Regions from separate parts of the Sulfuricella sp. genome, predicted to be linked through region 3. Evidence: predicted binding sites of a transcription regulator. Region 3 holds the regulator's gene; each other region holds the start of a gene.
The links. The regulator sigma-54, encoded in region 3, starts transcription at its own class of promoters, with help from an activator protein. The targets are predictions, from matches to a motif close to TGGCACNNTTCCTGCT.

Region 1 (4,187 bases), on a different contig from region 3:
TTTTAATAAATGAAAAACCTTAACAACGCTTTGCCACGGATGAACACGGATTGACACCGATAAACCCCAAAATCACCAGACAACTAAAGACTGGGTATGGATCGTTATGTATCGTCGCCTTTAATCCGTGTAAATCCGTGTCGCCTAGAGGCGCCTACTTTTGGTCATCCGTGGCTAAATTAATTTTTGGTTCAAGCCGCCGACACGGCCGGCTGAGCCGTTTCCATGCGCTGCCGGAACCAGGCGATCAGGGAAGGCTCGATGTACTCATGGGCGTAGCCGTCCACCACTTCGATTCCGGCCATGGCCAGGTCCTTGCGCGGGCACAGGCCGATCTTGGAAGTGAACACCGCGGCGCAGTCCTTGATCGCGGCGGTCACATCCTCCAGGATGTCTTCCTCGCCCCAGCCGCCCTGGCAGTAGTTCACGCCCTGCCGTTCATCGTCCGCCATAAATTCATATTGCTGAGGCGGCAGGGCAGGCGCGCCTCCCGCACCGGGCGCTTCGCGATACCGTGTCGGCACGCCTACCTTGCGGTGGCCGACGAACTTGGCGCCCGCGCCGCTCAGCTCGTAAATCTGGAACTCGCTGGCATGGCCGAAGTGCTGGTTGATCCGGCCGCCGCCCTTGGTCGTGACGGCCGCCAGTACCTTGGCGCCGCCCGCCTGCCCGGTCATGGCGGCGAGTTCGGACTCGCGCGCGGCCTCCTGGTCGCGGCGTTCGCGCTCGACGTATTCCCGGTAGGCCTGGCGCGGTTCGGGGTCGTAAGCCACGTCCATTGCCGCGATCCTGTCGGTGCTGAATTCCGCGCCGCGATCCTCGCCCAGCAGCCCCACCGCATCGGCGCGGCACTGGCGGCAGTGGCGCATCAAATTCATGCTCCCCTCGCAGCTGTCCTGCAACTCCTTCAGCTCCTGCGGAGTCGGGCCGCGCTGGCCGGTGAGGCCGTAATGGGTGCCGTGGGCTGGATCGGAGATCAGCGGCATGATGTTGTGGAGAAAAGCGCCGCGCGATTTCACCGCCCGGTTCACCTCTGCCAGGTGGGTGTCGTTGACGCCGGGGATCATCACCGAGTTGATCTTGACCAGGATGCCTTTCGCGGTCAGCATCTCAAGCCCCTCCATCTGGCGCTCGCCCAGTATTTTGGCGGCGTCGCGCCCCTTCCAGCGCTTTTTGTTGTAGTAGATCCACGGATATATCAGCTCGCCCACTTCCGGATCGACCATGTTGATGGTGATGGTGACGTGGTCCACGTTGAGGTCGGCGATGGCCTGCACGTAATCGGGCAGCGCCAGCCCATTGGTGGACAGGCACAGCTTGATGTCCGGCGCGTCTTTCTGGATCAGGTTGAAAGTGCGGAATGTTTTTTCCGGGTTGGCCAGCGCATCACCCGGCCCGGCGATGCCGACCACCGAAAGCTGGGGAATCGCCGCCGCCACCGCCAGCACCTTCTTCGCTGCCATCTCCGGCGTGAGCTTCTCGCTCACCACGCCGGGACGGCTTTCGTTGGCGCAGTCGTACTTGCGGTTGCAATAGTTGCACTGGATGTTGCAGGCCGGCGCCACCGCGATGTGCATACGGGCGAAGTGGTGGTGCGCCTGCTCGCTGTAGCAGGGGTGATCCTTGACCTTCGCCCAGACCTCGGGTGACAGATCGCTAGGCCCGGCGGCGGAGCCGCAACTGGACTTGCCGGAACCGCCCTTCGCGCCGCAGCCAGAAGCCTGGGCAGCCTGAGAGGCAAATATGGGAATGACTTTTGGTGGCATCGCTTGCTCCTTGTTGGCTTTGTTTCTCTTTCTGCAACAAGCGTGCCATGTAGCTATTTTAGTTTAATTACTTTAAAAACATGAAGATGAATGGAACTCGTGCGTTGTCTTGAATGCGACAAAAGATGTGGGAAAGTGAAGAATGCGACAAGAAGATAATTAATTAGGCGCGCTTCGCGCACATGAATCTGTAGCTTGGGGGCACCATCCCAGCGCCAATCATCTATGCAACACTACTGGTCCGCTACAGCTGCTTGATCTCAATATTAAACTTCTTCAACGCATAGCCCATCTGCCGCGGCGTGAGATTAAGCAGCCGCGCCGCCTTGGCCTGCACCCAGCCGCACTTCTCCATCGCCCACATCAGCCGGTCGCGCTCTGAAGCCGGCTGGCGCCCTTCAGGGTGCTCGCCGACGCTTTCCGCCTCCTGATAAGCTTCCGGCAGGTCTTCGGGTATGGTCGGCTTTTCAGGCGCGGATTGCCGCTGCGGCACGAGCGGAATCGACCGGTGCTCCTTGCCGTAGTCCTTCAGCGCCGACGAAAAACACAGCCCCTTCTCGCACAGCAGGTCGGACTGGCGGATAAGGTTGCCGCGCGTCATGGTGGCCATGCGCTCGACGCAATTTTCCAGCTCGCGCACGTTGCCCGGCCAGTTGCATTGGGTGATGGTGTGGAGCGCCTCCGGGCTGACGGTGAAGTTGCGCTTGTTTTCGCGGTTGAACTTCTCCATGAAATGCTCCAGCAGCAGGGGGATATCGTCGCGCCGTTCGCGCAGCGGCGGCAGGAAAATCGACACCACGTTAATGCGGAAGTACAGGTCGGCGCGGAACTCGCCCTTGCTCACCATTTCTTCCAGATTGCGGTTGGTGGCGGTGATCATCCGCACGTCCACGCGGATGGTGCGGTTGCCGCCGACCCGCTCGAACTCGCGCTCCTGTAGCACGCGCAGCAGCTTGGCCTGGAATGCCGGCGAGATGTCGCCGATCTCGTCGAGAAACAGCGTGCCGCCGTGGGCCTGCTCGAAACGGCCCTTGCGGTCCGAGGTAGCGCCGGTAAAAGCTCCCTTCTCGTGGCCGAACAATTCAGATTCGAGCAGGCTCTCCGGCAGGGCAGCGCAGTTGAGCTTGATGAAGGGGGCGTCCTTGCGCGGGCTGAGGTAGTGAATGGCGCGGGCGATGGCTTCCTTGCCGGTGCCGGATTCGCCGCGCAGCAGGATGGTAGCCTTGCCCGGCGCGGCTTGGTGCACGTCGGCGAAGACCTGCTGCATGCGCTTGCTCACGCCGATCACGTTTTCCAGGCTGAATTTGCCTTGCAGTTCCTTTTGCAACCGGAACTTCTCCTGCATCAACAGCTCGCGCTCCGCTGCCACGTTCTGGTGCAGGCGCACGTTCTGGCCGATCAGGTTGGCGACCATGGTAAGGAAACGGACATCGCCCTGGAAGCGGCCCGCCCCGTCCGCCTCCCGATCCATGCCCAGCACACCGATGCAGCGGCGCCCCACCTTGATCGGCACGCCGATAAACGCCAGCCCCACCTCCTCGCCTTTGCGCGAGCCGGTGCGGTTGAGAAACAGGGGTTCCTTGGCGACATCGGGAATCACCGCCGGCATGCAGCTCTGCAGGATGCGCCCGGTCACGCCTTCGCCAATCAGAAAGCGGCCGCGCCGAATCTCTTCCGGCGACAGCCCGACCGCAGCCACCACCTGCAGCTCACCGTCCTCCTGCACCAGGCTGACCATGCTGCGCTGCATGTGCAAGTGCGAGGAAAGCAGGTTCAGCACGCCGCGCAGCGTCTTGTGCAGATCCAGCGAGGAGCCGAGGATCTTGCTGATTTCATAGATGGTGACCAATTGCACCGATGGAGTGTCTTGTGCCATGTTCGATTCCGGACAATATTGACTGCGACTATATCGGCACACGCAAGTTTCGCGCCAAGCGGCCATTCCGAATTCAGCAACGGGTCAGGAATGGCGTCTTATCTTGAGTTCAGGAAATTAACAGGTTTTCTTCAGATACCGGTCCGGGAGTTCAGAACAGTAATTTGAGCAACGTAATGGTGCATGGGGGCGAACATTGAACATCAGGAGATGGCGGAAGGTGTGAGATTCGAACTCACGGATCCTTTCAGATCGGCAGTTTTCAAGACTGCTGCCTTAAACCACTCGGCCAACCTTCCGATGGCCGCCATGATACCGTTTGCCGCCTGCATTGACCAGTGCTTGAAACTTTAACCCGAATTGCGTAGTCTTACTCATGTCTTTTTTTGTAACGAGGAGTTAACTGATGCAACCAGAACTACGAATGACGTCACAAACAACCGAACTGGCCCTTGCGGCCAACAAGGTATTGCGCAACACCTACATGCTGCTCGGTTTGAGCATGATTCCGACGGTGATCGGCGCAGTGATCGGCATCAACTTGA
Region 2 (4,187 bases), on a different contig from region 3:
GGTGTCGCCGTCGATGGTCTGCTTGCCGGTGAACACCATGTCCACCGGCATGTTCTTCTGGATCTGGCGGATCGCCGAGGCCAGCGCGAAACTGGTCGCCAGGGTATCCGCCCCGGCGAAGGCGCGGTCGGTGATCAGGATCGCATCGTCGGCGCCGAACGACAGCGCCTTGCGCAATGCCGCCTCGGCTTGGGGCGGGCCCATGGTGATCACGGTGACCGTGCCGCCGTGCTTGTCCTTGAGGCACAGCGCCTCTTCCAGAGCGAACAGGTCATACGGATTGATGATCGCCGGTACGCCCTGGCGCATGATGGTGTTGGTCACCGGATGGACGCGAATCTGCGCGCTGTCCGGCACCTGTTTGATACAAACGACGATGTGCATGATCTTCTCCTTGTCAGGCGACTTTTTGCCGTTGCGGCAGAGCCGCACGAATGTTTTCCACCGACACGGTTTTCACTCCTTCGGCATCGCGGAACACCTTGAAAACTTTTTCCTTGATTGCGCTGGAGCCGACGAAATCCCGGTAGGCCAGATCCAGCAGCTTTCGGCAGGCATTGAGTGCCTCGTCCTCGCTGCTATCTGCCGCAAGCGGCGTCTGCCTGAGGTACTGGTGGAAGCGCTGCAGGATGTGCAGGCGGTTCACATGCACCACCGCAGGCTGGTACTCGATCGCGAAGAAATCCAGGAACTCCTCGGCGGTGGATAGTTTTTTCATGGCATGCATCAATATTTCCATGGCTTCAATCTCCTTTAGGGTCTGTTCATGAATAAGTTGAACATTCTGGCCGCACCGGCGGGCGCGCTGCTGCGTTGCCGGTCGCTTGCAGGGTATGGCCATGCGGCGCGCCCGGCGCCTTGCATCGCATCCCGCCAGCACGCCCATAATTGTCCAACTTATTCATGAACAGACCCTGTCAAACTTCAAGGCGCAGCGGATGCCGCACCGCGGTTTCCAGATAAAACCGCTTCAGGTCGTTCACGTCCGGCGCATGCTTGACCGATCCTGCGTACTGCCGGATGCGCGCCAGGATAGTGCCGGCTTGCAGCTCGTCGAGCAGAATTCCCATTTCGGCATAGGTCCGGATCACCGCGCTGCTGCCGGAATGCTTGCCCAGCACCAGTCGGTGGTCGCGTCCGACCTCTTCGGGGTCGAAGTTCTGGTAGTTGTCGCGGTTCTTGATCAGCCCATCCACGTGGATGCCTGATTCGTGTGTGAAAACCCCTTCCCCGACGATGCTCTTGTTGGCTGGAACCGGACGCCCCGAGGCCAAGGCCACCAGCCTCGATATCTCGGGAAAGCGCCGGCTGTCGATGCCGCTCTCGATACCATGCAGGTGGCGCAGCGCCATCACCGCCTCTTCCAGCGGCGCATTGCCGGCGCGTTCACCGAGGCCGTTGACCGTGGTATTGATATGTGTCGCGCCCGCCCTCACCGCCGCCAGGGTATTGGCGGTGGCCAGTCCAAGATCGTTGTGGGCATGCATTTCCACTTCCATGTCGACGGTGACCCGCAGGGTGCGCAGCACTTCATAGGTAGCGAACGGGTCCAGCACCCCCAGCGTGTCAGCAAAGCGGAAGCGGCGGGCGCCTGCGTACTCGGCCGTCTCCGCCGCCTTGAGCAGAAAATCGATATCGGCGCGGGAGGCGTCTTCGGCGCCGACGCTCACCTCCATCCCCAAATCCAGGGCGGCCGGCACAAAGCGGCGGATGGCCTGCAACACCCACTCGCGGTCGCGCTTCAGCTTGTGTCGAATCTGCAGATCGGACACCGGAATCGACAGGTTGACCATGTTCACATTGCACTCTGCCGCCGCGCGCAAGTCCTCGTCCTGCATCCGCCCCCATACCATCAAGCGCGAGCTCAGGCCCAGCCCGGCGATGGCGCGGATCGCCTCGCGCTCCTCCTCGCCCATGATCGGGATGCCAATTTCCAGCTCGACCACGCCAGCGGCGGACAGGGCACGGGCGATGGCGATCTTCTCCTCGGCGGAGAATGCCACCCCGGCGGTCTGCTCGCCGTCGCGCAAGGTCGTATCGTTAACGGTCACCATGATGTTCTCCGTTCAGGCCAGGAATGTTGTTGCATGAACAGTCTTGAGCAAGCACTGTGCCACCATCGTCAGCGCAACAATTTTTGTTTGTTTTTCAAAGCACTAAGAATATTCATCGGAAAAACTGGGGGGGTGGAAAGCCGACAAAAAGCTGCTTTGTCGGATTTGCGACAAGGGATCGCCAAATCTTATTCTTCGGAACCGAAACACTTGGCATAGTCGTCGCATACCCGGCAGCTCGGCGCACGGCAGGCGTTGACGCCAGCGCGTTCGCACAACTGCTTGTAGAAGAATTTCTTCCACTTCATGTTGCCGGTGTTGCGGGCGTAAAGAGAAGGAAAGCGGGTTTTCAGCAGGTCGGAGAGCTCCTGGCGGTTAGCCAGCCCCAAGTCCTGCCACAGGTGGTTGCCGCCCAGGCATGCCGCCGCGACCGCGCTGGCGAGCCAGGCAGTCTCGTCGCTGCCATCGCTGCTGTGATCGAGCAGGAGTTGCAGCAGATCGTCGTATTCGTCGGCGCGCAGAGCCAGGCAGCCGGCCTCCATCGCCAGCTCCGGCAAGTCGTTGGCCGCCGGGAAGTAGCGCGCCAGCAGCGCCTGGAAGGCCACTGCGTCGAGGCCCAGCGGACGCGCCTGGGGCAATGCGCCCCGCGACGTTTCCAGCGCCCCGGCGAAGGCGCGGGTCGCCGGATCGGCGGGGTCTTGCGCAACCTGCATCAGCTTGGCTTGAAGCGCACCCATGATCAAACCGCCAGCGCTTCGTGGCTGTAGCACTTCTTCGGGCAAATCTTGGCGCAGGCCTCGCAGCCGATGCAGTTCTTTTCGTTGGCGACGGTCATCACTTTCTTCTCGTACTCATCGTCGTCATCCTCGTCCGCATCCACCGCAATCAGCTCACCTTCGTCGTCCATGCCCATCAACTGCAGCACGTCGCGCCCGCAGACCTTGAAGCAGCGGCCGCAACCGATGCATTTTTCCCGGTTGATGTCCTTGACGAACTTGGGTATCCAGGCACGCCCATCGGGCATTACTACCGTCGCAAAAGCCATTTCACGCTCCTTTCATACGATCTTTCAAGGACTTTAGCCCTTAGACTGTCGGGGTCCCTTTGAGGGACAATCTTGCGCGGGCATCCGCCAGCGCTTTGTAAGCCCCATAAGTCCGGGCCGCCAGTTCGAGAATATTTTCCCAGTTGACCGGCAGCTCTTCGGACAGATCGTGCAGGTCCATCTTGAGCTGGGTCGCCTGGGCGTTCAGTTTCTTGACCTGCGCTTTCAATTCTTCTTCGCTCATCGCGTATTCCTTCAAAATCTTGTTAACCGCAGAGGGCGCGGTTACAAATCAACAAAAATTCGCCACGTCCGGGAACTTGCGGATCATCTCCACCCCAGCGTTCACCAGCTTATCCCCCTCTTCCGCCAGTTTTTCCATGGTGAGGAAGCCGAAACGGTGCACATCGCGCAGCTGCTTGTTGACCACGATCAGGCGGCCGGCGATCAGGACGATGCGGCCGAAACCCTCGTGGTGCATCTTCATCATCGGGGTGACCATGTTGCCGGTCTGGCGCTCGATGGCGAGGCCCACGGCGCTGTAGAACAGTTCCAGCCGCCACAGCATTTCCGGATCGGGGTCGCCGATGATGGGAATTTCCTTGCGCTTTTCCTTGTCGACGACATAGGGTTCCAGCAGTTGCGCATTGCTCTTGCCTTCCCACGCGCCGTAGGAATCCTGCGCCCGCCACAACTTGACGAGTTCATTTAAAAAAACCGAGCTTCCCAGTTCGGAACCGGGTGTTGAAAGCAAAGCGGCTTCAGGCATGGTCTACCTCCTCTTCTTCATCGAAATCAAAAGTCTTTTCCTTGCCCTTTTCGAGCGCCTTGCGCAGCCAGGGCGGCGGCGTTCCTTTCAATACCTGCTGAAGTCTGTCGAGCAGGCCGGCAATTTCGGTGTCTTCCGGCACCTTCAACGGATGGATTTTTGCAGCCACCACCCGCGCCGCCGCCGAACCGCCAATAGCCGAAACGTAGACGATGGCGCAATCGCGGATGGCATCGATCTTCGCCACCAGCTTGTCTTCGTTGCCGTCTTCCTTGAGGTCGCCGTCGAACTGGATGACCTCAACGAAGCGGTGACCATC
Region 3 (4,187 bases):
CTTCTCTGCCTGTGGACAGCATTATTGCTGGTAGCCACGCCCTGGGCTCATGCTGAGAAAGCGGATCGGGACAAGCCCATTAACCTGGAGTCGGATACCGCCACTGTGGATGATGCCAAGAAAATCAGCATTTACGAAGGCAATGTCATCCTCACCCAGGGCACGCTGCGAATCCTCGCCGATAAGCTGGTGGTCACTGAGGATGCCGAAGGTTTCCAGCTCGGGACGGCTTACGGCAACCTGGCCAGTTTCAGGCAGAAGCGCGAAGGCTACGACGAATACATTGAAGGCTATGCCCTGCGCATCGAATACGATCAGAGGAAGGATTTGGTACAGCTTTTCAATCAGGCGCGCATGAAGCGCGGTCTGGATGAAGCACATGGAAACTATATTTCCTATGATGGCAAGACCGAATTCTTCCAGGTGATCGGAGGCAAGGAAACCGCCACGGCCAGCAACCCGCGCGGTCGGGTTCGCACGGTGATACAGCCGAAAAAGAAAACCGACGCCCCCGCCCCGTCTCCCAGCAAGCTGAAACCCGCCGAAAGTATCGCCAATCCACGAGAAGAGTAGGAGCGGGCTTACCCGCGAATCTATCGCGGCCAAACTCGCTCCTACGGACTGCATTTATATGAGTGAACTGATCGTCCAGGGCCTGAAAAAGCGCTACAAATCGCGCCAGGTAGTGAAAAACGTTTCGCTGGATGTGTCCAGCGGCGAAGTGGTCGGGTTGCTCGGGCCGAATGGCGCGGGCAAGACCACCAGCTTCTACATGATGGTGGGACTGGTGCCGCTGGATGGCGGCAGCATCCGCCTGGACGGCGAAGAACTGAGCCGCCTGCCGATCCACCGCCGCTCCCGGCTGGGCTTGAGTTACCTGCCTCAGGAAGCATCGATCTTCCGCAAGCTGACGGTGTCCGAAAACATCCGGGCGATCCTGGAGCTGCAAACGCTTGAACCGGGGCAGGTCGAACAGCGCCTGGACGATCTGCTGCACGAGCTGCATATCAACCACCTGCGCAACAACCCGGCGCTTTCCCTCTCCGGCGGCGAGCGCCGCCGGGTGGAAATCGCCCGTGCACTCGCCACCCAGCCGCGCTTCATCCTGCTGGACGAGCCCTTTGCCGGGGTTGACCCTATCGCCGTGATCGATATCCAGAAAATCATCCGCTTCCTTACTTCACAGAATATCGGCGTGCTGATCACCGATCACAACGTACGGGAAACCCTGGGAATTTGCGATCGCGCCTACATTATCAATGACGGCGAGGTGCTGGCCAGCGGAAATCCGGATGAAATCGTTTATAATGAAAATGTAAGAAAAGTTTACCTGGGAGAACACTTCCGGATGTAGCGGCGAACCCGCTCCAGGAACCGTGCCTACATTCTCCCGGGAACAAATACATGAAGCACAGCCTACAACTCAAACTTTCGCAACACCTGACCCTGACGCCTCAGCTGCAGCAGTCCATCCGGCTGCTCCAGCTGTCGACGCTGGAACTTGACCAGGAACTGGACGCCTTCACCCAGGAAAATCCCTTCCTCGAACGGGTGGAAAGCACAGGCGATACGGAAAGCGAGGAAGTAGCCGATGCCGGCGGCAAGCCGGACGAGTTCTCTACTCAGCCCACCTCCAGCAGCGCTACCGACGCGACACCCGCTGAACCCGCCCCCCTTACCGAAAGCGATTGGGATCAGGATAGCCCCTGGACTGCGCACGACGACGAAGAGGATAGCGACTACTCTTCGCAACGTGCCGAAGCGGTGGATCTGCGCGACCACCTCAACTGGCAGTTAGGCCTCACTTCGCTGTCCGAACACGACAAGCGAATTGTCGCCTTGCTGATCGATGCCCTCGACGAAGACGGCTATCTCACCCAGAACCTCGATGAACTCGCCGCGCTGTTGCCGCCCGAACTGGAAATCGAACCGATCGAGCTGCATACTGCGCTATGCCACCTGCAAAACCTCGACCCGCCTGGTGTCGGCGCACGGGATTTGGGGGAGTGCCTGGCCTTGCAGCTCGAAACCCTTCCGCCTGAAACTCCATACAGAGAGCAAGCGCTTTCCCTCGCGAAGCACCACATTAACCTGCTGGCTGCGCGCGATTTCACCAAACTGAAGAAATTGCTGCGCCTCGACGACGACGGACTGCGTGCCACCCAGAGCCTGATCACCAGCCTCAATCCGCGCCCCGGCGCCACCTTCGCCAACCTGGACACGCGCTACATCCAGCACGACGTCGAGGTAAAGAAGGTCAAGGGGCAATGGGTCGCCACCCTGAACCCGGAGGTCATGCCCAAGCTGCGCATCAATCGCATGTACGCCGATATTCTGCGGCGCAACCGCGATAGCAGCGGGCAGCACCTGTCGAGTCAGATGCAGGAAGCGAAATGGATGATCAAGAACATCCAGCAGCGCTTCGAGACCATCCTGCGTGTTTCCCAGGCCATCGTCGAGCGCCAGCGGAATTTCTTCGAACACGGTGCAGTGGCCATGCGCCCCCTGGTGCTGAGAGAGATCGCTGAAGCCGTCGAGCTGCATGAATCCACCATCTCGCGCGTCACCACACAGAAGTACATGTTCACCCCGCGCGGCGTTTTCGAACTCAAATATTTTTTCGGCAGTTCCTGCGCCACGGAAACCGGTGGCGCCTGCTCCTCCACGGCCATCCGTGCGCTGATAAAACAGCTGGTGGCGGCAGAAACCCCGCAAAAACCTCTTTCCGACAGCCAGCTTGCAGATATTCTGGCAAAACAGGGCATCGTCGTTGCCCGGCGCACCGTAGCAAAGTACCGCGAGTCCATGCAAATTCCCGCGGTCAGTTTCCGAAAGAGTCTGTAAATGGATAACCTGGACAATTATGGATGTGCTGGCGGGATGCGATGCAAGACGCTGGACGCGCCGCATGGCCATTCCATGCAAGCGGACGGCAACGCAGCAGCGCGCCCGCCAGTGCAGCCAGAATGTTCTGGTTGTCCGTTTATAGACTCTTCTATCCCTTTAACATCCAATATCAACCCGAAGGAGCCTCAAATGAACCTCAATGTTACCGGCCACCACGTTGAAGTGACCCCCGCCATCCGCGATTACGTCACCGACAAGCTCGGCAGGGTTACCCGCCACTTCGACCAAGTCATTGACGTCAACGTCATTCTCTCCGTCGAAAAACTGGCCCAGAAAGCCGAAGTAAACGTTCACGTCAGCGGCAAGGATATTTTCGTTAAATCCGAGGATGCCGACATGTACGCCGCCATCGACAGCCTGGTGGACAAGCTCGACCGCCAGATCGTCAAGCACAAGGAAATGAACGGCGGCCCGACCCGCGGCAGCGGCGGCAAACACCAGCAAGTCGCCGAGTAAGCCATCGCGCGGCGGCAACCGAAAAAGTACCGCCGCGCCCTGCCCCAAAGCCGGATATGAGTCTCCTCGCCAGAATACTGCCCCCAGGCAACGTCCTCTGCGGCCTCGATGTAGGCAGCAAGGCACAGCTATTCGAGGAAGCCGGCTGGCTGTTCGAAAACAATCTGCAGCTACCGCGCAAGAAGGTGATCGGCAGCCTCGCTACGCGTGAAAAACTCGGCTCCACCGGACTCGGCTATGGGATCGCCATCCCGCATGGCCGCATCAAGGGCCTGCGCGAAGCCACTGGCGCCTTCTTCAGGCTGAAAACACCGATTTCCTTCGATGCGCCCGATGGCCAGCCGGTCGGCATGTTGTTCATCCTGCTGGTGCCGGAACAGGCCACTGACCTGCACCTGCAAATCCTCGGCGAACTGGCTCAGATGTTCAGCAATCGCCAGTTGCGCGAGAAATTGCAGGCCAGTTCCGATCCGGTCGAAACCTACCGCCTGCTGACCACATGGAGTTAGAATCAGTCCTGAGTAAAATCCACCAAGACTCAGCATTCAGGACTCAGTACTTTAAATGTCACAGATAAACGTAAAGCAGCTGTTCGACGAAACCCACGACAAACTGGGACTCGTCTGGGTCGCCGGTGTGGGGGGCGGAGCCCGCCAACTCACCGGCGAAATCGTGCAAAAACCGACCTTGGCGCTGATCGGCCACCTTAATTTAGTCCATCCCAACCGGGTACAGGTGCTCGGCTGTGCAGAAATGGACTACCTGCGCAGCCTGGATCAGCCTGCCCTGGCTCAGGCCATCGGCAACCTGTTCTCCACCGAGCT

Region 1: the regulator sigma-54 is predicted to act here: its motif matches at 1,799-1,814, upstream of nifB (nitrogenase cofactor biosynthesis protein NifB).
Region 2: the regulator sigma-54 is predicted to act here: its motif matches at 2,101-2,116, upstream of nifV (homocitrate synthase).

Annotation. Positions count from the first base shown of each region.
Region 1 is NZ_DATKTK010000056.1:371,070-375,256, reverse strand. Features, by position in the region: gene nifB (nitrogenase cofactor biosynthesis protein NifB) at 192-1,766, opposite strand; gene nifA (nif-specific transcriptional activator NifA) at 2,011-3,642, opposite strand; tRNA gene VMV64_RS14170 (tRNA-Ser) at 3,854-3,941, opposite strand; gene VMV64_RS14165 (Bax inhibitor-1/YccA family protein) at 4,049-4,187, shown strand, end outside.
Region 2 is NZ_DATKTK010000014.1:11,828-16,014, forward strand. Features, by position in the region: gene VMV64_RS03520 (electron transfer flavoprotein subunit beta/FixA family protein) at 1-384, opposite strand, end outside; gene nifW (nitrogenase-stabilizing/protective protein NifW) at 398-739, opposite strand; gene nifV (homocitrate synthase) at 918-2,054, opposite strand; gene VMV64_RS03535 (nitrogen fixation protein NifQ) at 2,243-2,791, opposite strand; gene fdxB (ferredoxin III, nif-specific) at 2,794-3,099, opposite strand; gene VMV64_RS03545 (CCE_0567 family metalloprotein) at 3,140-3,343, opposite strand; gene VMV64_RS03550 (NifX-associated nitrogen fixation protein) at 3,392-3,868, opposite strand; gene nifX (nitrogen fixation protein NifX) at 3,861-4,187, opposite strand, start outside.
Region 3 is NZ_DATKTK010000032.1:6,496-10,682, reverse strand. Features, by position in the region: gene lptA (lipopolysaccharide transport periplasmic protein LptA) at 1-573, shown strand, start outside; gene lptB (LPS export ABC transporter ATP-binding protein) at 632-1,354, shown strand; gene VMV64_RS06620 (RNA polymerase factor sigma-54) at 1,405-2,844, shown strand; gene hpf (ribosome hibernation-promoting factor, HPF/YfiA family) at 3,037-3,363, shown strand; gene VMV64_RS06610 (PTS sugar transporter subunit IIA) at 3,420-3,872, shown strand; gene hprK (HPr(Ser) kinase/phosphatase) at 3,928-4,187, shown strand, end outside.